Regions from separate parts of the Viridibacillus sp. FSL R5-0888 genome, predicted to be linked through region 1. Evidence: riboswitches for the same ligand, from Rfam matches in the RefSeq annotation. Region 1 holds a riboswitch; each other region holds the start of a gene.
The links. A riboswitch is a leader RNA that binds a small molecule or an ion and turns the genes downstream of it on or off. The one in region 1 is predicted to bind S-adenosylmethionine.
Positions count from the first base shown of each region.

Region 2: another riboswitch for S-adenosylmethionine. It lies ahead of MKY02_RS03925 (methionine ABC transporter ATP-binding protein); the one in region 1 lies ahead of MKY02_RS14215 (methionine biosynthesis PLP-dependent protein).
Region 3: another riboswitch for S-adenosylmethionine. It lies ahead of MKY02_RS02550 (5-methyltetrahydropteroyltriglutamate--homocysteine S-methyltransferase); the one in region 1 lies ahead of MKY02_RS14215 (methionine biosynthesis PLP-dependent protein).
Region 4: another riboswitch for S-adenosylmethionine. It lies ahead of metA (homoserine O-acetyltransferase MetA); the one in region 1 lies ahead of MKY02_RS14215 (methionine biosynthesis PLP-dependent protein).

Region 1 is NZ_JBBPAU010000001.1:2,848,382-2,856,434, reverse strand. Features, by position in the region: gene MKY02_RS14240 (YpmS family protein) at 1-13, shown strand, start outside; gene msrA (peptide-methionine (S)-S-oxide reductase MsrA) at 26-550, shown strand; gene msrB (peptide-methionine (R)-S-oxide reductase MsrB) at 547-972, shown strand; gene MKY02_RS14225 (YoaK family protein) at 1,150-1,839, opposite strand; gene MKY02_RS14220 (aminotransferase class I/II-fold pyridoxal phosphate-dependent enzyme) at 2,137-3,315, opposite strand; gene MKY02_RS14215 (methionine biosynthesis PLP-dependent protein) at 3,311-4,441, opposite strand; SAM riboswitch class I at 4,513-4,616, opposite strand; gene MKY02_RS14210 (tetratricopeptide repeat protein) at 4,789-5,718, shown strand; gene MKY02_RS14205 (methyl-accepting chemotaxis protein) at 5,938-7,785, opposite strand; gene MKY02_RS14200 (YozE family protein) at 7,906-8,053, shown strand, end outside.
Region 2 is NZ_JBBPAU010000001.1:797,004-805,056, reverse strand. Features, by position in the region: gene MKY02_RS03945 (LysR family transcriptional regulator) at 1-386, shown strand, start outside; gene MKY02_RS03940 (dicarboxylate/amino acid:cation symporter) at 444-1,610, opposite strand; gene MKY02_RS03935 (MetQ/NlpA family ABC transporter substrate-binding protein) at 1,866-2,669, opposite strand; gene MKY02_RS03930 (methionine ABC transporter permease) at 2,733-3,401, opposite strand; gene MKY02_RS03925 (methionine ABC transporter ATP-binding protein) at 3,394-4,419, opposite strand; SAM riboswitch class I at 4,546-4,652, opposite strand; gene MKY02_RS03920 (thioredoxin family protein) at 4,709-5,017, opposite strand; gene MKY02_RS03915 (TOPRIM domain-containing protein) at 5,029-5,373, opposite strand; gene gcvH (glycine cleavage system protein GcvH) at 5,453-5,833, opposite strand; gene MKY02_RS03905 (arsenate reductase family protein) at 5,912-6,268, opposite strand; gene MKY02_RS03900 (acyl-CoA dehydrogenase family protein) at 6,377-8,053, opposite strand, start outside.
Region 3 is NZ_JBBPAU010000001.1:515,860-523,912, reverse strand. Features, by position in the region: gene yhbH (sporulation protein YhbH) at 1-291, opposite strand, end outside; gene MKY02_RS02560 (PrkA family serine protein kinase) at 665-2,560, opposite strand; gene MKY02_RS02555 (L,D-transpeptidase family protein) at 2,860-3,354, shown strand; gene MKY02_RS02550 (5-methyltetrahydropteroyltriglutamate--homocysteine S-methyltransferase) at 3,420-4,541, opposite strand; SAM riboswitch class I at 4,651-4,751, opposite strand; gene MKY02_RS02545 (S1 domain-containing RNA-binding protein) at 4,991-5,419, opposite strand; gene MKY02_RS02540 (DJ-1/PfpI family protein) at 5,660-6,211, shown strand; gene MKY02_RS02535 (alpha/beta-type small acid-soluble spore protein) at 6,680-6,889, shown strand; gene MKY02_RS02530 (tRNA dihydrouridine synthase) at 7,244-8,053, opposite strand, start outside.
Region 4 is NZ_JBBPAU010000001.1:2,326,124-2,334,176, forward strand. Features, by position in the region: gene MKY02_RS11550 (alpha/beta hydrolase) at 122-763, opposite strand; gene metA (homoserine O-acetyltransferase MetA) at 932-1,840, opposite strand; SAM riboswitch class I at 1,932-2,039, opposite strand; gene galE (UDP-glucose 4-epimerase GalE) at 2,216-3,271, opposite strand; gene MKY02_RS11565 (glycosyltransferase family 4 protein) at 3,419-4,549, opposite strand; gene MKY02_RS11570 (sugar transferase) at 4,932-5,567, opposite strand; gene MKY02_RS11575 (aminotransferase class I/II-fold pyridoxal phosphate-dependent enzyme) at 6,499-7,674, shown strand; gene MKY02_RS11580 (hypothetical protein) at 7,899-8,053, opposite strand, start outside.

The DNA of each region.
Region 1 (8,053 bases):
CGTTCAAGAATAGGAGGAGTAGCACATGGCATTAGCAACATTTGCAGGTGGATGCTTTTGGTGTATGGTAAAACCATTCGATCAGCAAGAGGGCATTGAGTCCGTCATATCTGGTTACACTGGGGGACATACAGAAAATCCGACTTATGAGGAAGTTTGTAGTGAAACAACGGGACATTTTGAAGCTGTACAAATTACTTTTGACCCAGCGATTTATTCTTATGAAAAGTTAGTTGATCTTTACTGGACTTTAATCGATCCAACAGATGCTGGTGGTCAATTTTATGACCGTGGACAGTCTTATATGACAGCCATTTTCTACCATGATGAAGATCAGCGTAACAAAGCTGAAGCATCAAAAAAGGCATTACAAGAATCAGGTAAATTTAAAGCTCCAATCGCTGTACAAATTCTACCAGCAACAACGTTTTACCCAGCAGAAACTTATCATCAACATTATTACAAAAAGAATCCAGCACATTACGAGCGCTATTCAATTGGCTCAGGACGAGTTACATTCCAACAACAGCATTGGGGGACAAAATCATGAACAAAGAAGAAAAGTTGAAAACATTAACACCGATGCAATATCATGTCACGCAAGAGCATGGGACAGAGCCACCATTCCAAAACGAATATGATAGTCATTTTGAAGAAGGTCTATACGTTGATATCGTATCTGGGGAACCCTTATTTCACTCAAAAGACAAATTCAATGCAGGTTGCGGATGGCCAAGCTTTAGCAAGCCGGTGGAAGGTGCTAGTATACAAGAAAACTTCGATACAAGCTTTGGTATGCGTCGCACTGAAGTGCGTAGTGGAGAAGCTGATTCACATTTAGGACATGTTTTCCCAGATGGTCCTCAGCCAACAGGGTTACGTTATTGTATTAACTCTGCTGCCTTGAAATTTATACCTAAAGATAAATTACAAGAAGAAGGCTATGGTGAATATTTAAAATATTTTGATTGAAAATGAAAAAGGCAATCCACATTTTGTGGGTTGCCTTTTTTTGTGTAGAACTCAGAGAATAGACTACAAAGTGTAGTTTACTACTGAATTAAATATAAAGAGAGCGACAAACAATATTATGGTTGTTATGCTCATTGGAAGATCGGGATGTAAATTTATTAAGTATTTATTCGTGCGTCAATAGTTCTCTAGAGGTTCTTTTGAATTTTCATTGCTTTTATGATATAAGATTACGGTGATCAGTATAATTCCAGCTGCTATCCAGATGGAAGTTTTTCCTAGATACGTACTAAAGAAGGTCCCAATTAAAGCACCACTTATAAAGGAAAGAATAATAGCAGTAAAATCATTAAATTTCCGCATCGATTCTGAATCATGTTTCACGAATGCAGCATAAGAAGCTTGAGCTGCGGTTCTTAGATTCCCTGTTGTTATGGTTGAATTGTAACTCCATTTTTCCAGTTTGTTGAAGGTGGCAATTTGTAAGGAAGACACAAACGCAATGCACATGGTGATAAGCATATTTGGCACACTAGTAGGTAACCATCCGACTATAAATAAAATCGCGAATTCCAAAAGTAAAACAGCTCGTTTGTGGCTAGTATGTTTATCTTTTATATATTCTGCTACCAAGACTCCAGCTATAAAAGCCAAAAAGGGCGGTATATTAAGAATGGCACCGTTATATTCCGTACTTGCAGCTCTCACCGCAAATAATACCATATTCCCTGTTTGTGCCGTCGCAAACACTGCGTCCCTCGTAATATACGTATAAGCATCTAAAAATCCTCCAACTAAAGCTAATATCATGCCCATAATCAATGAATTAGGTGATAAAGCGAGTAAGTTTTTCGTTTTATTTCCCATTTGGTTTATCTCCTTATCAAAGATGTCCTGTTTTCCCAATATGAAAATTCGTTTTCTTTTTTTGTAAAAGAAAAGTCGCATGAATAATTATAGCTTTACCTCACAATTTTCATTTATTCTGTTTCAGAAATATTTTCGATTTAACTGCTGAGTACCATTGCAGACGATCTAAGTTTTTCAATAGGAAGCTTTTTCTGATGAAACTATAGCTGAATTTTGGAATTACTGTAATGAATAAACTGCATTTAAATAGAAAAAAACGCTCCACCAAGTTAGTGGAGCGACTCATACAATCATCTATTTATTGCCTACAACAGTAAGTTCTTTCGCTTTTACAAATGCTTGCTCAAAATCAGCAATTAAATCGTCGATATTTTCAAGGCCTACAGAGAAGCGTAAAAGACCGTCTGTAATACCACGTTTTTCGCGTTCCTCTTTAGGAATAGCTGCGTGACTCATTGTGGCTGGATATGAGAGAATTGATTCTACGCCACCAAGACTAACTGCGAAAATCGGAATTTGAACATGTTCAACAAACGCTTTAGTGATTTCGCGATTAGGTAATTTAAATGACAATACAGCTCCAGCACTTTTTGCCTGTTTTGCATGGATGTCATGACCTGGATGCGATTTCAAGCCAGGGAAATGAACTTCTTCTACTAATTCGTGAGCTTCTAAATAATTTGCAAGTTTTGATGCGGATGCTGTCGATTGTGTTAAACGTGCATTTAACGTTTTAATACCTTGAATTAATGAGAAGGAGTCTTGTGCGCCTAAAATGGCACCGAATGAGTTTTGCATGAAGTAGATTCGGTTACCAAGCTCTACGTCCTTTGTTACCGCAAGCCCTGCAATAATATCGCTATGTCCTCCTAAAAACTTAGTGGCACTGTGTAACACTACATCTACACCAAGGTCTAATGGACGTTGGTATAAAGGTGTCATAAATGTGTTATCTAAAAATGTTAGAGCACCATTTGCCTTTGCAATAGCTACAACCCCTTCAATATCTGTAATACCTAGAAGCGGGTTAGCTGGAGTTTCTATATATAACACCTTTGTATTTGGACGTATAGCCGCTTCTACTGATGTTAAATCAGAGAAGTCAGCAAATGTATGCTCAACGCCAAATTTCGTTAACACTTGTGTCACAAAACGGTATGTTCCACCGTACACTTCAGATGTCACAACAATATGGTCGCCAGCTTCTAATATCATAAATGCAGACGCGATGGCCGCAATACCGGAAGAGAATGCAAATCCGCGTGCCCCTCCTTCAAGTTCAGCAATCGTTTTCTCTAATGCATCACGAGTTGGATTACCAGAGCGACTATAATCATATGGACCAAACGAATCGAAATGCTCTTGATCAAAAGTAGATGATAAATATATTGGAACATTAACTGCACCTGTTTTTTGCTCGTAATCACCGCGAGTAGAAGCAGTGATTAAACTTGTTTCAATGTTTTCATTAATTGAACTCATATGATGACACCTCTTTTTCTAAGATAGAAAAAACTTGTTGTAAATCCGCGATTAAATCTTCTGCTTCCTCAATACCAACTGAGAAACGAAGTAAGGAGTCATCAACACCGCGAGCAATTCGTTCTGCTTCAGGAATATCCGCATGTGTTTGTGTAGTAGGATATGTGATAAAGCTTTCAACACCACCCAGGCTTTCAGCGAAGACGATTAACTTCAAGTTTTCTAAAAACTTACCAACCCATTCACCTTTTTGTAAACGGAAGGAAATCATTCCACCTTTACCAGCAAACAGAACGTCTTTTACTAAAGGTTCTTGTTCTAAATAAGCCGCGATGTGCTTAGCATTTTCAGTATGTTGTTTCATGCGAAGGTGTAATGTTTTTAATCCACGTAGCAGTAACCATGAGTCAATTGGAGCAAGCGTTGCACCTGCAGCATTATGGTTTGTGAATAGTTTTTCGCTAAGCTCTTTACCCTTACTTACAACAAGACCCGCTAGAACATCATTATGACCACCGATGTATTTAGTTGCACTATGTATAACAATATCCGCACCTAGCTCGATTGGGCGTTGATAGTAAGGTGTTAAGAAAGTATTATCAACAATTAATAATAAACTATGCTTTCTTGCAAGCTTAGCATAAAGTTCAATATCAAACTCCTGCATTAATGGATTGGTTGGTGTTTCAATGAAAATAGCACGTGTATTTTCATTTATTAAACCTTCAACCTCTGATACAGAAGAGAATTTTGCATAATGAGATTTGATTGCATATTGTTCTTGGTATTGACCGAGTAAACGGTATGTACCACCGTAGATATCCTCAGGTAAAATAATTTCGTCACCCGATTTAAATAGGGATAGAACTAATTGAACAGCTGCCATCCCGCTACTACAGGCGAAGCCAGCGTCTCCAGATTCTAATTTAGCAAAACCTTCTTCTAAAACGGTACGTGTTGGATTTTTTGTACGTGTATAGTCATAACCAGTTGATTGGCCAAGCCCATCATGAGTATAGGCGGTAGAAAGATAGATTGGTGTGTTCACAGCACCTGTTTTGGAATCGGTATGATTTCCCAGCTGAACTAATTGTGTCGCAATGTTTTTGTTTGTCATCATGTCATCATCCTTTATAAAAAAGTAAAAGGCCCTCTAAGGAAGAGGGCCTTCAAAATATGAAGTCAATCTCCTTATCTACAAGACTACGTCTACTGGAATTAGCACCTTGCCGCATTTAGGGTGGTTGCTGAGATATCGACGGGCCAAGTCCCTCCATCTCTCTTGATAAGTAAATATATTCAATTGTTTGAAAGTTAATAATAATGAAATTTTACCATGTGAATATGATAATATCAACCTTATTATGAAGCAAATCTAATTTGAAAAGTTTATAAATTTCTATAAGTGGTACAATTTTTATATGAATATGCTATTATTGCATAGTTGAATTGGAAGGTGACAAGATGAATTTAAATGACATAGCTGTTAATCAGTTATTACTAGAATTTAAATTTGAAGAAGCTCAAATGATGCTAGAGCAAGCAGTAATGGAAAAGAGAGATATACAATCGCTCCATAACTTAGCATGTTTTTATATAAGAGACACAGAAGAATATTATAAAACTTTACCCCTTTTAGCTGAAGCAATTGAAAAACAGCCAAAGCATTATTTTCCTTTTGCTTTACTAGGTGAAATTTATTTGCGAATGGAAAAATACATTTCAGCCATCAGGATTTTAGAATATGCATTAAAAATGAAAGATACTGAAGTAGTCCATGCGAACTTAGCAGCAGCATATTTTAATATGAACAATTTTGAAAAGGCAGCAGAACATTATAAAAAGTCCGCAACTGATGGCGATTTTTTGAAATATGCGGAAATGGTTTCATACTTACAGTTAGATGATCACGATTCTGTACTTAAAACACTGAGAAAAGTTAATGAAAATGATGAAAATTATATGGGTGGAGTAAACGTGGCTGAACTTTTTGCTCAAATCAACTATTTTGATGAAGCAATCCCGTTATTTGAAATGGGATGGAGAGAAATAGTTAGATCATATGAATGGGTAGAACATTATGTCTACTCACTCATTCAATTAGGTAGAGTAGAAGAAACCGCAGATATTATAGACCAGATGAAGACAGAAACGACTGATGAAATTGTAGAAAGCAAAGTAAGGGCGATGGATGGAGAATTCATAGAGGGGAATATTGAAGAAACCATTATGGACTTGCAACATACAAATGAAAAATATAATACACTGATTGGTCGTATTTTGAATGGCTACCGTCCTAAAATTTTCTTCGAGCCATATTATGTTTCTCAATGTTATCTTTACGGATGCAAAGTACATGGTAATAAAACGTATGATGAATATGTAAATATGTAAGTGGCCGAGAGAAATGATAATATCTCTGGCCATTTTTGTTTATATAGAGCCTATAACTGAAGTGTATTCATTAATATTACTATAAAAGGTTGTCTTGAAAAGGTGTAGGGTAGGAGGGATATAGTATGAACTTAGTAAATTTTTATAAAGCGAAATCAATAGTGGGAAATAAAAAAACTTGCAATCTCATTAGAGTTTGCAAGTCATTTAGTGGAAAAGTTATACTTTGAATTCCCCAACCACTTTTCGTAACTCATCTGCCTGATGAGATAGTTCAATCGCTGATGCTGTAATTTCTTGCATTGAAGCAGAGCCTTCTTCTGCAGAAGCTGCTGAACGCTCTGTACTCATAGCTGTATTTTCAGCAATTTGATTTACTTCTATAAAGGATACAGCCACTTCTTGGCTATAGCTTAAAGTTTGCTCAATTTGAACTACCATTTTGTTAATAATGGCTACAGTTTCGTTTGTTTGTTTAATAATTTTATCTAAGGAAGCATTTGTTTCATTTGTCACTTCAACACCGCGTATGACGTTTTGTACACCATCATGGTTTTGTGAGACAATAGCTTGTACTTCTGATTGAATTGACGAAACAATCCCGGTTACTTCACGTGCTGCTTTTTGAGATTGCTCTGCTAACTTTCGAACCTCATTTGCAACGACAGCGAATCCTTTACCATGCTCACCAGCTCTGGCAGCTTCAATGGCTGCATTAAGGGCAAGTAAGTTTGTTTGTTCCGAGATTTCAGTAATTGTACGAATAATGGAAGTAATTTCGGATGATTTCTTACCAAGTGCTTCAACGGTTTCTGTCGTATTGGCCATAGTTTCTTCTATTAACATCATAACATTTGATGACTGTTCGACAGTTTTTCCACCAAGCTCAGCAGCGACTTTCATCTGATCTGTTGCTGTTTTCACATGTTCTGCATCTGTACTTAAATAACGAGCCGCCTCTTCTAATAAATTCATCTTTTGAACTGCGTTATTCATCCGTAGCATTGTTTGTTCGCTACCTTCAGCGATTTCGCCTGTTGAATCAGCAATTGATTGAATAATATTCGAATTTTCATCTGCTGAAGCCATTAATTGTTGGCCACTGGCTGAGACGTTCTCCGCTAGTGTACTCACACGTTTTACTAATGCCGAAATGGATGTGATTAACACATTTGTACTATTTGCGATTTCTGCAAATTCATCTTTTGTCTTGACTTTAACCCGTTTTGTCAAGTCACCATTAGCTTGTGCGATATCTAGAATAGATGTATTAATTGCAGCTGTATTACGTTTAATTGAACGGAACAGGATAGTACCAGTTATTATAGTTAAAATAATAGATGATATTGTTAAAATTAAGAAAATTATCATTGCGATTTCTGTTTGTTGTTCAAGTGATTTGATTTGCTCGTTGTTTTTCTTGGTTAGTACGTCATTAATCATTTCAATATGCACATCTATATAACTCATAGCTGTCTTGCCATTTCCAGCGAGAACAAGTTTTTGAGCATTTTCAAGGCCTGAATTTTGGCGTGTATCTATCAGTCGCTTCGAATACTGAATATAATTGTCATAAAATTGGTCAATGGAAGTAATTCGATCTAGCTCTTCTTTACGATCAGAGAATATTTTTTGTAAATCTAATAAATTTGCTTCAATTCGGTCTTTATCTTGACTATACTGTCTTAAGAAATTATCTTTTCCTGTAATAATATAACTTTGTTCAGAGTTTGACAGTTTCGCAATATCCGCAGCTAAACTATTTACTTTCATCTGCTCTACTAGATTTTTCCCTGTGAACACCTTTAATTCATTTTGGAGGTTAGACATATTTGAATAGGAAACAACAAGCATTGCTGATAGAATAATGATGAGTATAAAGAAGTTAATAATGATACGGCCACGAATCATTTTGAAAAAGTTCGATTGAATAGGTCCATGAACTTCAATGTTTTTTTTCTTCTTTTTCATTTTGAAAAATGAAGCTTTTGAAACTGATGACTTGTTAGTGCTTTGATTATCACTTCTCTTAACAATTTCACTACTTCTTTTTGATTTTTTAACCAATTTGTCACCAACTTTCCATATTTCTATTGAATAATGTTCATTTTACTTCTTTGTGAAAGAATATTCTATACTTTTCGAAAAATAAATCATTACTATGTAACTATTAGGAGGGAGATATTTATGAATCATTCGTTCTACAGTTATGTTCAATCATTTCGTGGTGGTGGAAAATATGATGAGAAATCTACGTTTGCAGAAGCGGCTTTTCACGATCATAGCTTTCCTAAACAATCAACAGATTTTCATCTACTTTCGAGATATGTCGAAG
Region 2 (8,053 bases), 2.1 Mb from region 1:
CTCATTCTTTAGCACAAAAGGAATCCATTCATTTATCTGATTTACGGAATGAGGATTTTGTTCTTTTCCCCGAAGGTTATATTCTCAATAAAGTGGCTGTTGAAGCTTGTAAATCTGTTGGCTTCACACCTAAAATCACTTCAGAGGGTGAAGATATGGATGCTTTAAAAGGTTTAGTAGCTGCTGGAATCGGCATAAGCTTATTACCTGAAAGCGCCTTTTATGACTCCACACCTAGACGCACTGTAAAGTTACCGCTAGTTTCACCAGAGTTTACAAGAACGGTCGGTATTATTTCACCTACTAATCGTGATTTAGCTCCTTCTGAACAAGTTTTCTTAAGCTTTGTAAATAACTTCTTCTCATTATTGACTCAGTTTAAATAATAAAAAGCCCTCCGAAATATTCGGAAGGCCTTTTTATAGTGCATGGTTATTTTCTAACTACGCTTGTTCTTTTTTACTGAAGCGATCAACGATCATTGAAAGTGCACCGTCACCTGTTACGTTTGTAGCTGTACCAAAACTATCTTGCGCGAGATATAGAGCTATCATTAACGCCACCATAGTTTCATCAAAACCTAACATTGATTGAAGAATACCTGTCGCTGCCATTACTGCGCCACCCGGTACACCAGGTGCTGCAACCATTACAATACCTAACATGAAAATGAAAGGTATCATTTCAGTTAATGAATACGCATGATTATTTAACATCATTACAGCAATTGAACATGTTGTTAAAGTAATTGTACTGCCTGATAAATGAATTGTTGCAAATAGTGGGACAGTGAAACCTGTTACTCGATCAGAAGCACCTGTCTTACGTGCTTGCTTTAATGTAATCGGAATCGTCGCAGCTGATGACTGTGTTCCAAGAGCTGTAAAATATGCAGGTGCCATTGTTTTCAAAAGATAGAACGGATTTTTCTTATTAATAGCGCCTGCTACTACATATTGTAATACCAAGATACATAAATGCATTAAAATAATTAATAAAAATACTAATGCAAAAACTGATAGAATTTTTGCTACTTGACCAGCAAAAGTCATATTTAAGAAAATACCAAAAATATGAATAGGTAATAACGGAATAATAATTTTCGAAATTACTTTATCAATAATTAAATTAAACTCATCAAAGAATTTTTTCATAAATTCACTATTGATAGATGCCATTCCAATCCCTAGGATGAAGGCTAATAATAGAGCCGTCATAACGTCCATCAATGGTGGCATATCGATTACTACAAATGATTTCGCTAAAAATTTCTCTGGGTTAGAAAATTGCTCACTTCCAGAAGTTGAAATTAAATTCGGTAAAACATTTGAAGCAACAAAGAATGCAAAGAATCCAGCTATTAAAGTAGAAAAGTAAGCAAAGAAAGTAGCTAACCCTAACAGTTTTCCAGACCCTTTACCTAATTGTGCAATTCCCGGTGCAATAAATGCGACGATTAATAACGGTACAACGAAGTTTAAGAAATTTCCGAATATACCATTGAATGTTGCAAATATACGAACGCCATCTTTCGGCATAATAGTACCTAGTAACGCTGCCAAAATAATCGCGACGATAATTCGTGGCAATAAACCAAACTTGATCTTCATAAAATGTCCTCCTGATAAATACATATGTCTTTTCTAAAAGTATATGCACACTCTATCACACCCACTTATTAAAGTGAATAGCACAACAATAATCCGGAATATTAAGTATTTTCAAATTATTATAATTAGATTGTGTTAATCAACTAATTTCAAGGTTTACAATATTCACGTAGCATAATTACCTAAATATTGTTATTAACTTATAAATACATAAAAACACCCAAGCTTATTCAGCTTGGGTGTTTCAATTCTTTCTTATTCAGATACAGGAACAATATCCCCGTTCCATTCTTTTAATATATAGTCTTGCATTTCTTTTGAATGGAGCACTTTAACTAATTTTTTAATCTTTTCGTTATTCTCATCTTCTTTACGAACAGCAATCACATTAATGTACTCTGATTCTTTATCTTCTAATGCAATTGCGTCTTTCCCTGGGCTTATACCGGCATCAATAGCGAAGTTAGAGTTGATTAATACTGCGTCACCTTCGTCATTTTTATACATTTGTACAAGCATTTCGGGTGCAGTGTTTGCATCGAATTTAAAGTTTTTTGGATTCTTAGTAATATCCTTAATTTCAGCTGCAGTTTTATCTACGCCTTCTTTTAACGTGATAAGTCCTTTTGCTTCAAGTAGGGATAACATACGACCATGGTCTGAAACTGAGTTACTTAGAAGAATTGTCGCGCCTTCTGGAAGATCTTCGAGTTTTTTATATTTTTTAGAATAGATACCGATTGGCTCGACGTGCACTCCACCAACATTTACAAAATCATATCCATTTTTCTTATTTTGAAGTTCCAAGTAAGGGACGTGTTGGAAAAAGTTAGCATCTAAATCCTTATTCGCCAGATCTTTGTTCGGTAAAACAAAATCTTGATATCTTTCGATTTCCAGCTTGATACCTTCTTTTTCAAGTAATGGCTCTGCTTTTTCTAAAATTTCTGCATGTGGTGTATTAGCTGCACCGATTACTAATTTCTCTTCTGATTTACCACAAGCTGCTAAGCTTAGGGCTAATACTCCCGTAAGGATTCCTGCTACAAATTTCTTCATGTTCTTAACGCTCCTTTTATACTGTTTAGTTATATGTGATCGGTTATACCGTATAAGCCCAAATTATCTTTTATCAATCTTCGTCGTAATAAGATCTCCGACGAATTGAATAACAAATACCACTACTAAAATAAGGATTGTTGCAACGAAAGTTACATCGCTTTGACTTCTTTGGAAACCGTCTAAGAATGCTAATGTCCCTAGTCCACCTGCCCCAATAACACCTGCCATTGCTGTGTATCCAACAAGTGCGATAGCTGTTACAGTAATACCCGAAACTAATGCGGGTAATGACTCTGGGATTAACACTTTACCGATAATCGTAGAAGTTTTTGCGCCCATTGAACGTGCCGCTTCGATGACACCTTTATCAATTTCTTTTAACGCAATTAAAACCATACGCGCATAAAACGGTGCTGCTCCAATGATTAATGCTGGTAATGCGGCATTGGGACCTCGAATTGAGCCTAATAATAGTTTCGTAAATGGTATTAATAGAATCACTAAAATAATGAATGGAATCGAACGGAAAATATTCACGATCGAACCTGTTAACCAACTTACTAATTTATTTGCCCATAATTGCTGAGGGCTCGTCAAAAACAGCAAAATACCTAAAGCTAAACCAATGACAAAAGTGAAAATTGTAGCAACACCTGTCATATACAGTGTTTCTATCGTTGCTTCCCACATTCTGTCCCATTGTACATTCGGGAAGAGATCATTAAGCATTTTCGATCACCTCCGTTTTTACTCCATGTTCATTCATATATGTGACTGCTTTTTGTACATTATCATTATTGCCATCTAACTGTATAATCAGCGTGCCATATGGTCCACTTTTCGTTTGCGAAATATTACCATGGACAATATTCACGTCCAAATTAAGTTCACGGCTTAAATGTGAAATAACTGGCTGACCAGTTGAAGAGCCTACAAACATTAATTTTACAAGTGTTCCTGATGGGTAGTTTTCAATAATTTGTTCAATTGATTCTTTACGTTCATTCGTATCTGTAATTTGAGAAACAAATCGTTTTGTAACGTCTGCTTGTGGTGATTGGAATACTTCTAGAACATCACCATTTTCAACAACTTGTCCAGCTTCCATTACTGCCACGCGATGACAAATTTTACGAATGACATGCATCTCATGCGTGATAAGTACAATAGTTAAGCCTAATTTCTCATTGATATCGACTAGTAAATCTAAAATTGAATCCGTTGTTTCAGGATCAAGTGCTGAAGTAGCTTCATCACAAAGCAGTACTTCTGGGTTATTTGCCAGTGCTCTAGCAATACCTACACGTTGCTTTTGACCACCTGATAATTGAGAAGGATACGCCTTTTCTCTGCCTTTTAAACCAACTAATTCAATAAGATCTAATACCTTTTTCTGACGTTCTGCCTTAGATAAACCTGCAATTTCTAATGGAAATGCTATATTCTCTTCTACAGTACGTGACCAAAGTAAATTGAAATGTTGGAAGATCATACTGATTTTTTGACGCGCATTACGTAACGCACTTCCTTTAATCGACGAAACTTCCTGACCATTCACAACAACTTTACCGGTCGTCGGTTGCTCCAAACCATTTAATAAACGAATGAGCGTACTCTTGCCTGCTCCGCTGTATCCAATAATGCCGAATATTTCTCCGTCTTCAACAGATAAATTCACATTTTTGACAGCGGTTAACTCTCCGTTAGCGGTTTTATATTTTTTCACAACATTTTCTAACTGAATCACTGTCATACCACCTTTATTTTAAAACTAAAAAGTATGCACTTTCTACTGGCATCTCTTAGAAACTAAAAAAACCCTTCTGCAGATTAACAGAAGGGTTCAACGCAAAGCTATATACGTAAAACCGTTCTCTCATCTTCCAAAGTAAATACTTTGTGTGATTTGGCACCGTGCCATATAAATATGACGGTTGCCGGGCTTCATTGGGCACTTCCCTCCACCTCTCTAAATAAGAGTAACGACTATATTTAATTAGTTATGTTTGCTACTTTATCACGCTATTGCTTCAACGTCAATCGTTTTGACGTAATTTTTCAAACAAAAAAGGTACTGATTGAAAGGCATAGATTTTATCATGAATTTTCCCATTCTTCGAAATAATCAAGCATGGGACACTTTCTATTTCATAATCAAACGCTACATCTTGTATATAATTCAAGTTCGCTTTACCAATAGGAATATCGCTAACGACATGTTCTACTACTTCCATCATTTTCGACGCAACTGCACACGTCCCACATAATGGTGTATACAAATAAAAAGCCGAAAGCGAGGAGTTTTTCATAGTTTCTTCCCATTGTTCACGTGACCATTCTTCCATCTTCTTCATTCCTATACTATTAGATATTCTTTATGAACTGTAAAATTTGCCGCCAATAATATTCTAGCTAAATGTCTTCTAGGAGTAGCTTCTACTTGTTTATAAGTAGAGGAGGTGTGTAGATGACGAGCATTTGGGAACTCTCTTTTAAAAAGAGCACGGAGCTTATCACCCGATGAGTCAGCATCAAAGAATGCATACAATTCGCAGTCCTCATATGGTGCCAAGATTTCTTCTAATCGGCTTGCACTAACTGTTCCATTCGTACATATTATCGGAATGTTCTCTGCTAGTATTGGCGCAATTCGCAACTTATCTTGGCGCCCTTCCACGATAATCAGCTTGTTAAAAGTCATATATACCCTCCTAACAAATACTTTTTGCCGTTTACCAAGTTTAAAAAAACGCCGAGCAAATGCACGGCGTTTTCAGATCTTATTCTTCGATAATTGCTTCGTATTGTTCTGCAGTTAATAATGCATCAACTTGAGCGTTATCAGCTGGTTCAACTACAACCATCCATGCTTTATCGTATGGAGATTCGTTAACGAACTCTGGGCTTTCTTCAAGCTCTTCGTTAATTTCAACAACTTTACCAGAAATCGGTGCGTAAAGTTCTGATACAGTTTTTACAGATTCAACACTGCCGAATGGTTCGTCTGCTACTAATTCGTCGCCAACCTGTGGAAGTTCAACAAAAACGATATCGCCTAGTTCAGATTGTGCGAAATGTGTAATACCGATACGTACTTTTCCGTCTTCAGTTTTTACCCATTCATGTTCTTCAGAATAGCGTAAGTCTTTTGGTGTGCTCATGAATACCCCTCCAAATATGTAATTAAATTCACTTTAAGTTTGACATATTTCCATTGTAAAAACAAGCATATGTCTGTGTTATTTCCATGTCTGTTCAAAGTCTGATTCTTTAAATCCTAACGTCACTTTTTTACCGTCTGTAACGATTGGACGCTTGATTAACATACCATCCGAAGCAAGCAATTCTAATTGCTCATCTTCCGTCATATCAGCAAGTCGATCTTTCAATTGTAGCTCTCTATACTTCATTCCTGAAGTATTAAAAAATTTCTTTAATGGTAAACCACTAGCATCTAAATATTGTTTTAATTTCTCTTTAGAAGGTGTTTCTTCAACGATGTGCTTATCTGTATAGTTTACCCCATTTTCGTCTAACCATGCTTTTGCTTTACGACAAGTTGTACATTTTGGATATTGAATGAATAAAATAGACATATACATGCTCCTTTTTCCAAACTATTTAATTCTATTGTAGTGGGAGTATAGTCTACAAGCAAGAAATCCGAACACAAAAGTTGTGTTCGGATTCTCAACTAGCTTATTTTAGACAACAAATTTCTCAGCAGCAATTAGTTTAACTGATGCTTCACGTTTCTTGGCAATAACATTGTAAGGATTGTTACGAGTAAGTTTGCGAAGCGCAGATAACATCATACGAGCATTGTCTCCGTCTACAGCTGTAATGATTGTTTCTTTTGCTTCTTTTTCGATTTCTTCAAACGCTTCTTGGCAGAAGATTTGAGTATATAGTAATTTTTGGCTTGCTTTGTCTACCCCATCACGAGCAATAGCTTTTTCTGTACGTAACACAGTAGATTCCATTGCAAATAATTGGTTAGCGATATTCGCAATGTTCACTAGTAATTCTTGTTCGGCATCTAATTTCGGGCCATATTTTTGTGCAGCAAGACCAGCTGCTAATAGAGCGATTTTTTTCGCATTTTTCACAAGATGCTTTTCTTGTGCTAATGGCTCATCACCAATTTCTTCAGGCATTAGCATTAAAAGCTCTTGTTGTAGGCTCTGCGCTTGTTGCAATAAAGGTAACTCACCTTTCATTGCTTTTTTCATAAACGTGCCAGGTATGATGAAACGGTTAATTTCGTTTGTTCCTTCAAAAATTCGATTAATACGTGAGTCACGGTAAATACGCTCTACTTCATACTCTTGCATGAAACCATATCCACCATGTAATTGCACTGCTTCATCAGCGATATAGTCAAGTGTTTCAGAACCAAAAACTTTATTGATAGAACATTCAATAGCATATTCTGCAATTGATGCTGCAATCGCTTTGCCGTCTTTTTGTTCGTCTTCACTTAATTGGCCCATACGATCTTCAAAGTATCCTACTGTACGGTAGATTAAACTTTCAGTAGCGTATAATTTTGAAGCCATTGTTGATAGTTTTTCTTTCGTTAAATTGAAAGATGAAATAGGTGTTTTAAATTGTTGACGCTGGTTCGTATACGAAATCGCTAATTCAAGAGCACGCTTTGATGCACCAATTGAGCCAACACCTAATTTGTAACGACCGATATTCAAAATGTTAAACGCAATAATGTGACCGCGCCCTACTTCACCAAGTAGGTTTTCAACTGGTACTTTTACATCTTCTAGAATTAGTGTACGAGTTGAAGAAGATTTAATCCCCATTTTCTTTTCTTCTGCACCGACAGAAACACCTGGATAGTTGCGTTCTACTATGAATGCTGAAAATTTATCGCCATCAATTTTCGCATATACGACGAATACATCAGCAAAACCAGCGTTTGTAATCCATTGTTTTTCACCGTTTAATACATAATGTGTACCTTCTGCATTTAATTTGGCTACTGTTTTAGCACCTAATGCATCCGACCCAGAACCTGGCTCTGTTAATGCATAAGCTGCAATTAGCTCTCCAGATGCAAGCTTAGGTAAGTACTGTTGTTTTTGCTCTTCATTACCAAATAATACGATTGGTAATGAACCAATTCCAACATGTGCACCGTGTGTAATAGAGAATCCGCCAGCTACTGACATTTTCTCAGCGATTAATGCTGATGTTACTTTGTCTAAGCCAAGACCTTCATATTCTTCAGGAACATCTGCAGCTAAAAGACCAAGTTCACCAGCTTTTTTCAATAATCGTACAGAATGATCAAACTCATGATTTTCTAAGTTCTCAACGACTGGTAATACTTCATTTTGCACATAGTCCTCTGTCGTTTTCGCAAT
Region 3 (8,053 bases), 2.3 Mb from region 1:
AGCTCTTGCTACTACATCGCCTACCTGACTATCACCTTGTCCTTGACCAACATGTTTTGACTTATCGTAGTTATAACGAATTTTATATTCATCTAGAGATCGTATAGGAATTTTAATAACCTCACGACCATTTGACATAACAATACTTTCTTCGCTTATTAAATCTGGTAAATTATTTTTAATTGCATCTTTTACTTTTTCCATGTGGCGTTGTTGATCTTGGTACCCTTTGCGATGGAGGGACCAATTTTCCTGAGAGATGACAAAGCGCTTATCCTGGTTTTCGCTCATTTTTATCCTCACCCATCTATAAAATCAAATTCGCCTAAGACTATTAGCAACCGACTTTACATCATAATCAAAAGACCGTTATTTCTTGATATTGCATTATTAAGTACGGCTCCCTGTAAGTTTTACTTCTTATATGAAACCCCTTAAAATTGAAAGGCACTTTTCTTATAATATGTTAGTTTTTAGAATTGTTTAACTTCTTTTTGTAAAAAAAAAAGAGTGCCCTAAAGTTTATCTGGACACCCCTTATTTAAAAAGAAAAGATAATATACGTTTTGTAATAGCTGTCTAGAAGAATGCGCCATGCTCCCTTCAAATCGCTAAAGGGCATCCGTCCAGCTCTTTTCGGGGTAACTAGACGCTTTTCTTAACTTTAACGATTCAGTAAGCTGCCTACATATTGCAATAATTCATTTGCTGAAGTTGAATTATATCCATGTTCATCTATAAGCCTTGCAACAACTTCGTTAATCTTTTTAAGCTGAGATTCGTCAGGCATTTTTGAGGACGTTGTAATTTTCACAACATCTTTTAAATCAGCAAACAGTTTCTTTTGAATTGCTTCACGTAATCTTTCATGAGAATGATATTCGAATCTCTTTCCATTTCTTGCATAAGCCGAAATACGAATCAAAATTTCTTCTCGGAATCCCCTCTTCGCATTCTCCGAAATTCCTATTTGTTCTTCTATGGATCGCATTAGTTTTTCATCTGGATTCATTTCTTCTCCTGTAAGGAAATCTCGAATTTTATTTTTATTACAGTATGCTTCAACATTATCGAGGTAATTGTTCATTAGCGTTTTTGCAGATTCTTCATACGAATAAACAAATGCTTTTTGAACTTCATTCTTAGCAATATCATCGTATTCTCTTCTTGCAACTGCAATATAATTTATAAATTTTTCCCTATCTTCTTGGGAAATCGAGGCATGTTGGTCAAGCCCATCTTTAAGCGAGCGTAAAACATCTAATGCATTAATAGATGGCACTTCTTTTCGAATAATGGCAGATGAAATTCGATTTATTATATAACGAGGATCGATACCATTCATGCCCTCATTTGGATATTCTTTTTTCAATTCCTCTACATCAATTGAGTTATATCCTTCTACACTTTCCCCATCGTACATACGCATCTTTTTCACAAGATCAATACTTTGCTTTTTAGGTGTTTCTAACCTAGTTAAAACAGAAAAGATTGCAGCTACTTTTAATGCATGAGGGGCAATATGAACATGCGCCATATCACTTTCATTAATCATTTTCTCGTAAATTCGCTCTTCCTGACTTACTTTTAAATTATAAGGAATAGGCATCACAATAATTCTTGAGTGAAGTGCCTCGTTCTTTTTATTTGAAATAAAAGATCGGTATTCAGTTTCGTTCGTATGAGCAACAATTAACTCGTCAGCACTTATTAATGCAAATCTGCCTGCTTTAAAATTGCCTTCTTGTGTTAATGACAATAAGTTCCACAAAAACTTTTCATCTAATTTAAGCATTTCCTGAAACTCCATCATGCCACGGTTTGCTTTGTTAAGTTCTCCGTCAAAACGGTAAGCACGTGGATCTGATTCAGAACCAAATTCCGCAATCGTTGAAAAATCAATACTACCAGTTAAATCAGCAATGTCCTGTGATTTTGGATCAGAAGGTGTAAATGTCCCAATCCCCACACGTTTATCTTCTGAAAATGTAATCCGTTCAATCATGACATTTTCAATAAGGCCATCATATTCTTTTTCGAGTCTCATCGTGTTTAAAGGAGATAAATTACCCTCTATGCGCAAACCATACTCTTCATAAAAATCTTTACGCAAATGGTGAGGAATAAGGTGGAGTGGGTCTTCATGCATCGGACATCCTTTTATTGCGTATACCGCTCCTTCATCTGTTCGTGAATATTGCTCAAGCCCTCGTTTTAGCAATGTCACAATTGTAGATTTCCCTCCACTCACGGGTCCCATTAATAATAAAATCCGCTTGCGAACATCTAATCTTCTTGCTGCAGGATGAAAGTATTCCTCTACCAATCTTTCAATTGCCGATTCGAGCCCGAAAATTTCTTGTCCAAAAAAGTTAAATAATTTTTGCCCATCTCTTTCTTCTAATCCAGAGCTTTTAATCATATTGTACACACGTGAATGGGCTGTTTGAGCAACTTCCGGCCTTTCCTTTACAATGTTTAAGTAATCCGCAAACGAGCCTTCCCATTTCAGTCTGTTTTCTTCTTCACGATAAACTTTAAACTTACTTAAAATGTCTATAGCCTTCCCTCCATTCTTAGCCTGATTTATAACATAGTATGAAATTAGAGAAATAATGATACCCAATAATGAGTCATTGTTGAGGATTCTTCTTTGAGGAAATCTTGAAGTAGCTCATGGAGCATGCATTCAACTGGTTAAAGTGTCATTAATCCTACTAAAGACCAATTTTATAGTTGTCAGCAGTTTTACCTTTTCTGCCATTCCTTCTAAAAAAATTGTGAATGTCAATATGTCATTATGAAACTCCCTATATAACAAACATATAATGTACTGTAACAACTTCGGAGGTGATTACACTGATTCATACGGTTAAACCAGGTGAAACACTGTTTCAACTTTCTAGAGATTATCGCACACCGCTATCCGCAATTATAAGCGCGAACCCATCTATCAATCCAAATGTACTTTATATTGGCCAACCTATTGTTATTCCAGGTTTTCCTGATCCTAATACAATTCCATATCAAATTGATGTTTCACTCAACAATCGTTGGCTTAGATTATATAAAGATGGTATTTTACAAAAGCAATATCCTATTGCGGTTGGAAAAATGTTAACCAATACACCTGTAGGAAATTTTATTATCATTAATAAAGCACCTAACCCAGGAGGCCCATTTGGAACAATGTGGATGAGCTTATCAAAAGATACGTATGGAATTCACGGCACAAATGATCCAAGCTCAATCGGTAAGGCCGTATCTCACGGCTGTATTCGTATGCATAATGAGGATGTAGAAGAGTTAGCAAGTATTATTCCAATAGGAACTCCGGTTTTTATACATCCATAATGGTAAATAGGACTACCCACAATAGTCTGATAGCTGACTTTTGTAGATAGTCCTTATTTTAAAATCTATTTATTCCAAACGTCTTTAGCGATACGTACAACATGACGTAATTTTTCCCATTGCTGTTCTTCAGTTAATAGATTGCCTTCTTCAGTAGAGGCAAAACCACATTGTGGACTTAAACAAAGTTGATCGATATTCACATATTTCGTTGCTTCTTCGATTCTTCCTTTAATTTCATCTTCATCTTCGAGTTCAGAAGTCTTGGAAGTAATCAATCCCAAAACGACATGTTGATCTTTAATGAATCGTAATGGATTAAAATCTCCTGATCGTTCATTATCAAATTCTAAGAAAAAGGCATCCACATTCACACGTGAGAATAGTTCTTTTGCGATCGGCTCATACGCACCTTGATATAACCATGATGATTTAAAATTCCCTCGACAAATATGGATCGTAACCGTCATATCTTCCGGTTTATTTGCTACTGCTTCAACAGTAATATCAGCAAACTTTTTTACTAATTCATCTGGATCAAATCCCTGCTCTTTTATCTTATCTCGGAAAACATCACTGAACAAAGCTCCCCAGCTTGTATCATCTAATTGTAAGTAGCGGCACCCTGCTTCATAAAAAGCTTGAATCGCATCTTGATATACTTTACTAATATCTTTAGCTACCTCATCGAGTGAAGCATATGTAGGATTGCTTAAATACGGTTCGCTTCCAACTACACCCGAGTAAAAAATCATATTAGGTCCTGGGATTGTAATTTTAGCAACATGCTCACCGGCAATACTTTTCAAATACTTAAAGTCTTCTAAAAATGGATGTTCTTTAGGGAACTTTAATTTCGAATCGACCATGTATGCCTCCGCTTTTTTCATCGCTCCATTAAAAGCACCCGAAAGGTCTATTTCATAAACACGAATCCCTTCAATCGCTCTGATAAAGTCTAAATGCCACCATCTTCTTCTAAATTCACCATCTGTTACAGCAGATAGACCAACTTCTTTTTGTTTTTCAACAAGCTTAGCAATTTCTATATCCTCAACTAATCGTAATTCTTCTTTAGTGATCTGACCTTGTTGATATTGTGCTCTTGCATCTTTAAGTACTTGTGGGCGAAGAAAGCTCCCTACATGGTCTGCTCGAAATGGTGCTTTAGTTACTGTATTAGTCAAATTAGACAACCCCTCTGAAGTTAAATTTGTATTTTTTATTGAGCTTTTCGAGGTACAAAAAAACCCCTTCTTAAAAGAAAGAAGAGATTGGCTTCATGGCTATTTACTCTTCTTATCTTCAAGCGTTACGCTTCTGGAATTAGCACAGTGCAAAAAAAGTCTGTTGCTGAGATATCAAAGGGCCAGTCCCTCCATCTCTCTAAATAAGAAAGTTACATATTTAATTACTAGTTAACAATCTACATGTATATCCATAGAATGTCAATAATCAGAACTATTTACCTGTTCAATTCAAGTTTTATCTTATTAAATATTTATTAATTCGTAGATTTGATATCGATCATATACTTTATTTAATTCTAATGACTAAAGTAGTGTCTGTGACTATGGTCCATAAAATTAAAGAAACGCACATCTTAAAAGATGTGCGTTTCTTCTGCTATCTATAATTATCCTCTTCGTCCGCCTCTTCCACCACGTTTAGACTCGGTGCTGCGTTTTAGAGTAGATAAGTTATCTTCACTTGATTTTAAGAATTTAGCCATCTTATCTTCAAAGGTTTCCTTCGGTTGGAAATTGCCTCGTGGACGACTATCTTTCTGGCGATATGGACGCTTCGTATATGAAGACGTATTTTCAACAGGTTTATCAATCGCTTTTTTAATGGATAAGGCAATTTTTCCTTCTTTTTCGCTTAGGACCTTAACTTCTACTTGATCCCCAACTTTCAGATGGTCATTAATATCTTTTACGTAAGCTTCTGCAACTTCACTAATGTGCACAAGTCCTGTGACCTTATCTGGCAACTCAACAAACGCACCAAAATTTGTGATTCCTGTAACCTTACCTTGTACCTTGCTACCAATTTCTACTGACAATCCATTTCCTCCTAATAAATACTATACTTTATTATATCAAATTTAATTTTTGGCGCCAGTATTCCGCTATATTTTTTAATATCAACAATATTTCCAATTTAATACTAATAACTTAAATAGTATCCGTGACTGGCACAATTAGATTTTTTAAAAAAATCTATCGTAATAGAGGGAATTGATAATATATTCAGAATATACAAGTGAAGGCGAAAGACCATTTTTGAGAGGAGGAAATGAGTAATGTCAAAGAAAGTATTATTGTTAGCTGGAGATGCCGTTGAGGCTTTGGAGATTTATTATCCTTATTATCGTTGTCTTGAAGAGGGCTATGATGTGCAAATAGCTGCTCCATCGAAGAAAAACTTACAGACGGTCGTTCATGATTTTATTGGTTGGGATACTTATACAGAGAGTAAAGGATACTTAATTGAATCTCATTTGGCGTTTGAGGATGTACATCCTGAAGAGTATGATGGATTGATTATCCCTGGAGGTAGAGCTCCTGAATACATTCGATTAAATGAAAATGTTCCAAAAATCGTTGCTCATTTCTTTGAGGCAAATAAACCTGTTGCAGCAATTTGCCACGCTAGTCTCATTTTAACAACTGTTTCTCAATACTTAATAGGTCGCGAATTAACGGCTTATATCGCATGTAAACCAGATGTAGAAGCTGCGGGTGCAACTTATATTGAAGATCCTCTCCATGTTCAAGGAAACCTCATTTCCGGACATGCTTGGCCTGATCTACCCGGATTTATGAGGGAATTCATTAAACAACTGAATCAATAAGGTTTGTTAATAAAAGATAGACAAAAGAACGTATCCATATATCCTAAAGTATTTTGGATACGTTTCTTTATAACTACTGATTCACTTCCTCATAAACCTCATTCATAAACAGTAAGCATTTGAAATTAGTATAAATTAAAATGTAGATCAGTTTTAATCTGTAATTCAATTGGATATTCTACACTCTAAGCTACTAAATTCCCCACACTTATTCTGCCTGCATTATTATTTCTCCGTTTGTTTCACAGAATAACCTTTTTGTAATTACTATATTTTTATTTCAAAAATACTATTTACAATCCCTTTCATTAAAAGCTACATTAAAAAATTTTTTTTAAGACAATCCAATGAGGCTTTTCTGTCGCTATTGCAGCCTAAAAATATTTGTAGGATGAACTTTTCACCTCTTAACTAAATGTATTAAAAACAAATCTTTGTCCATTCTAATATCACAAGGAGGTGAAAGTTATGGCTTCAAATAACCGAAGTTCAAATAAACTTGAAGTACCTGGTGTTCAACAAGCGATTGATCAAATGAAATATGAAATTGCTCAAGAGTTTGGTGTACAACTTGGAGGAGAGGCTTCTTCTCGTGCAAACGGTTCAGTTGGTGGAGAAATTACTAAACGATTAGTTCAAATGGCTGAAAACCAAGTAAAAGGAAATTCCGGGAAATAAAAATCCAAAGTAAGAAGGTAGAGTTATTATGCTCTACCTTTTTACTTTGGATTTAAAAACTTTAATTTAAATAATCACAGTCTAATCGAATTCTTCTAATTGGAATTCGTTCTTAAATGATTATAGTAACTTCTACCACATACTGCTTCAGAATGTACAGAGTGTATGTGGCAACACAAGGGTGCTGGTAGGTTTATTCCATTCTTAAGACCTTTTTCTTTCAGAAAACAGACTTTATCAAAATAAAAGGTGCGGCCGCAAAGGAACTTGAAACTAAATAAAATAAGTACACATGAGTTGATGTGATTCATTTTTTCTCTAACTTTTTAAGAGTTTCATCATTTCACTGTCCCGTCAACATTCTTTTCCAAAGTTATCAAGCAATGCACGCACTTCATCTGTTGATTTCGTGTTCATCAATTGATTTCTTAATTCAGCAGCTCCAGGGAATCCTTTGACATAAATTTTAAAAAAGCGATGAAGCCCTGTCATTGATCGTGGTAGTACTTCCGCATATTGATCTTGAAGATCAAGCTGCAGTCTTAAAAGATCAAGATACTCTTTACTGCTATGCTCTTTTGGCTCTTTTTCAAAAGCAAAAGGATTTTTAAAAATACCTCGCCCGATCATAACGCCATCAATACCATATTGTTCAGCAAGCTGCTGCCCAGTTTGACGGTCAGGAATGTCTCCATTGATTGTTAGTAGCGTATTTGGTGCGATACGGTCACGTAATTTTTTGATTTCCGGAATTAGCTCCCAATGCGCATCTACTTGGCTCATTTCCTTTCTTGTACGTAAATGAATAGAAAGGTTCGCAATATCCTGTTTTAAAATATGCGTTAGCCACTCCTCCCACTCATTTATATCGTTATAGCCAATTCGTGTTTTCACGCTGACAGGCAGTCCGCCCTCTTTTGCTGCTTGAATAAGTTCTGCCGCAACATCTGGACGCAGAATAAGACCACTACCTTTCCCTCTCGATGCCACATTCGGTACAGGGCAGCCCATATTAATATCGATGCCTTTAAATCCTAGCTCTGCCATGCCAATACTCATTTGACGGAAATATTCGGGATTATCCCCCCAAATATGTGCCACCATTGGCTGTTCATCTTCTGTAAAAGTCAAACGGCCACGCACACTTTTCATGCCCTCTGGATG
Region 4 (8,053 bases), 520 kb from region 1:
AAAAAACACCTCCACGTTGATTTTTAGAAGTAGGATACCCAATTTTTCAACGAAAGGTGTTTTTATTTGTCTCATTTTTCTATGTCAGTACATAATTTTTCTCGTAGCATTTAAAATATAGTTAAGAAATTTGTTCTTTTAAGAAAGTGACTAAGTCTAAGTGATTAGCTGGTGTAACACCATGTCCGTCTGGATAGCTCTTAAACGTGACAGCTGCACCTAATGACTCAAAGAAGTCCTTACTTTCAAGACCCCATTGATGCGGTAGAACATAATCATATTCACCATGAGAGATGAAAATTGGCATATGTTCCACTGATTGTTTATGATATTCGTTTTTCACAAAATCAGGAATATAACCACTTAAAGCGACAACTGCTGTCAACTTATCGCCTAAAACAAATGCTAGTGACTGTGCTAAAATAGCTCCTTGGCTGAAGCCCATTAATACAACTTTCTCTACATCAATATTATAAACGAAAGAAGCTTCATCTATAAATTCTCGGATAAAATGAACTACTTTATCAAAAACTGGACGATCTGGTTCCCCTATATCTTGAATTGTAAAGAAGGCATAACCAGGTTTATGTGTAATAGGACCACGCAAACTAAAAATATGACAACTATCTTTAAATTCAGCTACTAATCCAGGTAAATCTTGCTCATTACTCCCCATTCCATGTAATAAGAAAATGGCTGGGTATTTTTTAGATGGATCCATATTTTTTGGTTCTGTATGAATAAATGTAAAAGGTGAGTTCATTAATTGTCTTCCCTTCGAGATAAACTATATTTATAATAGCATAAAGTATGCTTTGTTGGTGCTCACCTTTAGATTTTAATAGAAAATGGTCTTTACTTATAAAGAGTATCTACAAAAAAAGAAAATGCCCTATGCTATTTTACTAATAGAATAGAGCATTTATTTATATTATTCCCACTCAAATGGTGTTTCTTGGTACACATAGTAGTTCAGCCAGTTAGAGAACAATAAATGCGTATGTGAACGCCAAGTATTATATGGCTGTTTTGCTGGATCATCATTTGGAAAATAATTTTGAGGAACTTCTATATTCAACCCTTTTGCAACGTCACGTGAATATTCGTCTGCCAAAGTATGAGCATCGTATTCTAAATGCCCAGTTATCATGATGTGCTTTTCATCTTCTGACATGACAATAAATACTCCAGCATCATCAGAGGCTGAAAGTAGTTTGAGCTTTGGATGAGCTTCAACTTCTTCAATAGATACAGATGTATTCCGTGAGTGTGGTGCAGTGAATATATCATTAAAACCTCGAACAAGCTTTACAGTTGGATCTGTGATTGTATGATCATAAATTCCTGAGCATTTCTTCGCAAGTGGGAATTTCCCAATACCATAATGATGATAAAGTGCTGCTTGTGCACCCCAACAGATATGTAACACAGAAGTGACATTTGTTTTAGTCCAATCCATAATACTGACGATTTCTTTCCAAAAATCAACATCTTCAAACTCCATTAATTCAATCGGTGCACCCGTTATAATCATGCCGTCAAAGCGTCGGTGCTTAACATGTTCAAACGTCGTATAAAATGATTCTAAATGTGTTTTACTAACATTTTTTGAAACATACGTTGCAGTATTTAAAAACGTTACGTTTACTTGTAGAGGTGTATTACCAAGTAGACGTAATAATTGAAGCTCAGTTTTCTCTTTTTCTGGCATTAAATTCAAAATTAATATATTTAAAGGACGAATATTTTGGCTTTTTGAACGGTCCTCTTCCATTACGAAGATTTTTTCCTCTTTTAGTAATTCCGTTGCCGGAAGGTTTTTCGGAATATTAATTGGCATAGCTATTTCTCTCCTTTTTGTCTATTATGTACACGCATATAAAAAGCCCTCATTCTAAGGATAAGAATGAGGGCTAACTTAACACGCTCGTTTCTTATCTTCCAAGACTTTTGTCTTGTAGGACTTAGCACCTTTCTGATTAAATCAGAGGTTGCTGAAGCTTCACAGGGCCTTATCCCTCTGCTTCTCTTGATAAGAATATGTAATTGATTTAATCCTATCATTAAATTGTCAGATAAGCAAACATTTCTGTCAATTTAACCATAGGAAATAAGCCCTCATAGTTTTCCTATAGGGCTTTAGAAAAGTATTTTAAAACAGGGTAATTCAGTATGTTTAATACAGTATAAATCATATTCCATTTTTATGCAACAATTACAAATCAGTTATATATAACAACTGATTTTCTGCTACATTCCTTACCTTATAACCATTTGGATTATTCCTTTGCCATCTCCAAGCATCTCGACACATATCTTCCAAAGTTTTTTCTGCTACCCAATTCAGTTGTTGTTTTGCTTTTGTCGCATCTGCATAGCTAATGGTAACATCACCTTCACGTCGATCACTTATTAGGTATTTAATTGGAATACCTGAGACATATTCAAATGTTTTTACAACTTGTAGGACGCTATATCCTTCACCAGTACCTAGATTAAATACTCTCCATCCATACTTTCCTTTTAAACTTTCTAACGCTTTTACATGACCTTTTGCCAAGTCTACTACGTGAATATAATCACGAATACCGGTTCCATCAAGCGTTGGATAGTCATTTCCATATATATTTAAAAAAGGTAATTTACCCGTTGCCACTTGCGTAATATAAGGCATCAAATTATTCGGAACGGAAAAAGGATCTTCTCCTATCATGCCACTTTCATGTGCTCCAATTGGATTAAAATATCGTAATGAAACAATGGAAAAAGAATGATTGGATTGTGCAAATTCATATAAGAATTTTTCAACAGCTAGCTTTGTTGTTCCATAGGGATTCGTTGTATTTAAGGTTGCAGTTTCAGGGATAGGACATTGTTCTGGGGTGCCATAGACAGTTGCTGATGAACTGAAAACGAGTTGACGTACTTTATACTTATTCATTAGTTCGACTAACTGGATTGTGCTTACCAAATTCTGCAAGTAGTATTTAATTGGATTGTGGAGGGATTCTGAAACAGATTTGGAACCTGCTAAATGAATGACGCTATCGATTGAATAGTTTTGAAATACCTTTTCTAAATCTTCTTTATGACTAATATCTACGGAGAGACATGTTATTTTTTTCTTTGTGATTGCTTGCATACGATTGATTACTTCTTTATTACTATTAATAAAATTATCTACAATAATGATTTCATGACCAGCTTGGATTAACTCGATACATATATGTGAGCCAATATATCCTGCTCCACCAGTTACTAGAATGTTCAATACTTCTCTCCATTTCTTAACTTCTTTGAATTACTTATTACATTCTTCCTCCTAGAACGAGATGTCTTTAGGATAATCGCCTCCTTTAATACAAATCCGTTTGTAACTTGTCTAAATTTAAAAATCTAGAGAATTGCTAATAAAAACTTAGTGATGATCAAGTATTGTTACATCTATTATCTGTTTCTTTTCATTTTGAGCCTGTAAATACTGACTCACTGTTTTGTCATACATAGAATGAAATGAGAATCTATCTTCAAAATAACGGCAACCTGCATGACCAAGTTGCAGCCTTAAGTCGCTATTCTCTAGTAATTGAATCAACTTGTCTCTAATAACTTGTATATCATGATTTACTATATACCCTGTTTCATTATCGATAATGAGTTCTTGTACACCCCCTACATTCGAAGCGATAACTGGTAACTGAGCTCTCATTGCCTCCAAGATAGAAATAGGTAGTCCTTCAAAATTAGACAAAAGGACAAAGATGTCAGCCTGTTGTAGTTGTGTTTCTATATCATCACGAGAACCTAGAAATGTAACGCGGTGGTCGATACCATTTTGTAGCGTTAACGTTTTTGCAGCTTCCATCTCTTTTCCATCACCTATGAAAACTAGCTGCCACTCATTTTCTTTCATTGAGGAAAGAACTTCAATCAAAAGATCTTGACGCTTAGGTTGCTCAAATCTTGCTACCATAACGATTTTTGATATTTTATTTTGAGGAAAGCTATGTTTATTACTATTCTGAATACCATTATGAATCGTCGTCATTTTTTCTTTTTTGCCAACTTTTTTTTTGATAGCAAGTGCGTAATCATAATTTGAAACAGTAATAATTCTAGTCGTTTTTCTCGCAAATGCCCTCTCGATTTGTTGATAAATCCAACGTTTTATTGGTTTTACTCCTTCAGTAAATGCCCAACCATGTGCAGTAAAGACAGTTGGTATATTTAAAGAAAAAGCTGCTAACCTACCAACTACACCCGCTTTTGATGAATGAAGAGCTACTACATCTGGATTAATACGACGTAATATGGAACGTATTTCAAAAAATGCACGAATATCAGCTACAAGGTGAATAGCCCATTTTAAATTTTGAAGTTGAATAATGCTTATATTCTTTTCATTTAACGGCTTAAAAATGAGTTCTCCTTTTGAAGTGAGTATTGTTACTTCATGTCCATCTAAAGCAAGTTGTTTTGTGAGAGCAAGTACATGTGTTTGAGCTCCGCCAGTTGTATCTAATTTCGTGATTATTTGAACAATTTTCATTAACTCACCTTTCTTTGATCTTTGTGTTAGCCAATATACGCTGATTAATGAAACTGTTCTCCATATGGCCAATTTATTTACCTTGAAACCACCATTAACGAATGCTTATGATTACACAAATACTTTGCTGCAATTATCTGGTTTTTAATATGGAATTAATAGCCGCTGTTAACAGTCAAACATTACTGCCTGTAATACAGTTACAAATACTAAAAACCTTCTAAGAATCTATTATGTATAAGTGAAATAAGCTATTATTTCTTTTTACTCCATCATTTTTGGCTTCACATGTCAGTTTACTGGATGATCAAACTTCATTATTTTTCGACTTGCTCGCAATACATGGCCATTTATATAGATGAAATATAACTTGAATTACATATCAATAAGCTCCTTCTCGACTAAAAACCACACGAATAGTGCGAATTAATATTTTGATATCGAGTAGTAAAGAGCAATTCTCTACGTAATCAATGTCATAATTTATTTTTCTTCCATGAGGAATATTAGAACGTCCATTTATTTGCGCCAATCCTGTAATTCCTGGTTTCATATACAATCTTTTAGACTGTTCTACATTATAATAAGCTGTAATTTCAGGTACTTCAGGTCTTGGTCCTACTAGACTCATTTCACCTTTTAAAACATTAATAATTTGTGGTAGTTCATCTAAGCTCATTTTTCTTAGTAACTTCCCTATACCTGTCATCCTCGTATCCTGTGAGTTCTTAAAAACAAACTGTTCGGGGACCCCACCTTCCCAGTCAGTCACTTTACACCTCTGACTAAGATCATTACGCATCGTCCTGAACTTCCAAATTTGAAAGTTTGAGTAATTTAATCCCGTTCTCTCTTGTGTAAAGAAAATAGGTCTTCCAGATACAATTAGTAATGCAATAGCTATTATTAGCATCATAAGTACAATAATAGGCAAAAGAATACTAGAAACAACTACATCTAATAGTCTCTTTCCATATTTAGCATAAAACCTAGGTCTATATATTACATTTATATGCATATCAAACCTCCTTTTTCACCATCAATTTCGAACTACACTTATAACAAATGTATTGATTCTATTATTTGATTTAGAATACACATTCCATTTTTATCGAAAATAAAATATTTCATAGAAGATAAAAATTTGCGTCAAGTTCATTCTAAACCTTATTTTTCACGGTCTTTTCTTTAAGAAATATATGAACATATTTCTTCTTTTATGATGAAATCTAAGTTAAGTATATTTATTTTTTAAACATTTCTATATCAATGAAGGTAAAACACTAAGAAAAAGCATCATGTTATAGTTTTTTTGAAAATTTAATAAGGTTTGCAACACTTCCATAGTAAAAACCAACTTTATAATAGTTTATTTTGAAAATACATACAATTTTCCACAAAAAAATCAAATGCCTACTATAAGACATTTGATTTACCATAAAATTTTTATTTTGAACTTTTTACAGAGTTAACTAAATCCTCACTAAAGTTTGCCAATTTTTTTGATACTGTTGAGACAGATTCAATTGATGATGTACCTACTTTATGACTATTCTAGTCCGAATCTGTATCATAAACTGTTACAAAATCTATTTATTAGAACTCGGAATCTTCACTCTAAAAATGATAGATGATTTATTTACTATAACCCCAAACAACAATTCGATTGTTACATTTTGTATATTTACATAATTAAAGCTACCATATAGTAGTAATATATAGATCATTTTTAGAGGCAAGCCAATATAAATATCACTTGTATTAATATATTTCACTAGTGAAGATGAACTAAAATCTCTTTTTTTAATCTTAAAACATTTATAAACATTGAACATTCAGAGAATATTTATCAAATAATATGAAATTACTAAAGTTTATCTGTTACATAATAGCTTTAGTATGTTAAAATATTTCTTAAAATTACTTTTGCAACTAAGGAGTGCTTGCATGTGAAAATCGAAAAATCAAAAAAAATGGCTATGTTTCCAAAAGCAATATTCGGTGATTTGAAAGCGGCGGCCAATGCGAAAGCAGCTGAAGGCGTTAAATTAATCGATTTAAGCTTAGGAAGCCCGGATCTTCCACCAGACGAAAAAGTACGTAAAGTATTGTCTGAGCGTAGTGCATTAGCCAGCTCATATGGTTATACACTAAGTGGTACGAAACGATTCTACGAAGCGGTAGCCCGTTATTACAAACGTCGTACTAATGTAGATTTAGATCCTAATACGGAAATTATTCAAACAATGGGTTCACAAGAAGGACTTGTCCATTTACCGATGGCCTTCTGTAATAAAGGTGACTATGTACTAACGACGAACCCAGCCTACGTAGCCTTTGATGCCGGTATTCATCTTGCAGAAGCTATTCCTTACTATATGCCTTTATTAGAAGAAAATAATTACTTACCAGATTTCGATGCAATTCCTGTAGAGGTTGCTGAAAAGGCAAAACTGATGATTCTTAACTTACCAGGAAATCCAGTTCCTGCAATGCCTAACGAAGCATTTTTCGCTAAAGCAGTTGCATTTGGCCGTAAATATAATGTCATTATTTTACATGATGCTGCCTATTCAGAATTCTATTTTGAAGGCGACCGTCCATCAAGCTTCCTTGCTACACCAGGAGCTAAAGAAGTCGGCATGGAAATCAACTCTCTTTCTAAAAGCTTTAGTTTAGCTGGTGCACGTATTGCCTACATAGCAGGAAATGCTGAGATGATCTCAATTATCCAAGAACTAAAATCTAATTTGGATTACGGAACTTTTGAGCCAATCCAAGAAGCTGGTATTGTTGCATTAGACAATGCTGAAGAAATAACAGATCGTCTTCGTGCTACATTCTCAAAACGCCACCATATTTTAATGGATGGTTTAACTAAAATTGGCTGGAACGTAACACCTTCAAAGGGTGGTATGTTCGTCTGGGCTAAATACCCAAATCAAGAAATGAACGATATCGACTTTGTATATCATGCAATTAAAGAAACAGGCGTAGTCATGGTACCAGGTATCATCTTCGGTGATGCTGGAGCTGGTTATGTACGCTTAGCACTTGTTCAAAATGAAGAATTAATAGCTGAGGCTGTTGAACGACTTGCTACATTATCAGTAGTGCACGCATAATAGCTTTTGACCGCAATAGGGTAATACCTTTTGCGGTTTTTTTGTGGTGAAGGTGATGGGAATTTTTCTTGTGATATAAAACACTCAGCTTTTCTTTCAACCTACTCGCTCTTTTTGGGCTTCCTTTTGTGCTATTATGGCTCTCTTTTAACCTATTCAGCTCTTCTTTTAACTCACTCGCTCTTTTTGGCCTTTCTTTTGTGCTACTCGAGCTCTCTTTTAACCTATTCAGATGACTCCGTTTTTTTTTGTTCAATTGGTATATTGTATTTTCCGCATAAAGGTCTATGTTTAAAAGATCTATTATTCACTTTAATTGAATGAATTACTGCTCCTATTTGAGCTTTGTTTATTACTACAGGGAGCTCATTTAGTTTTT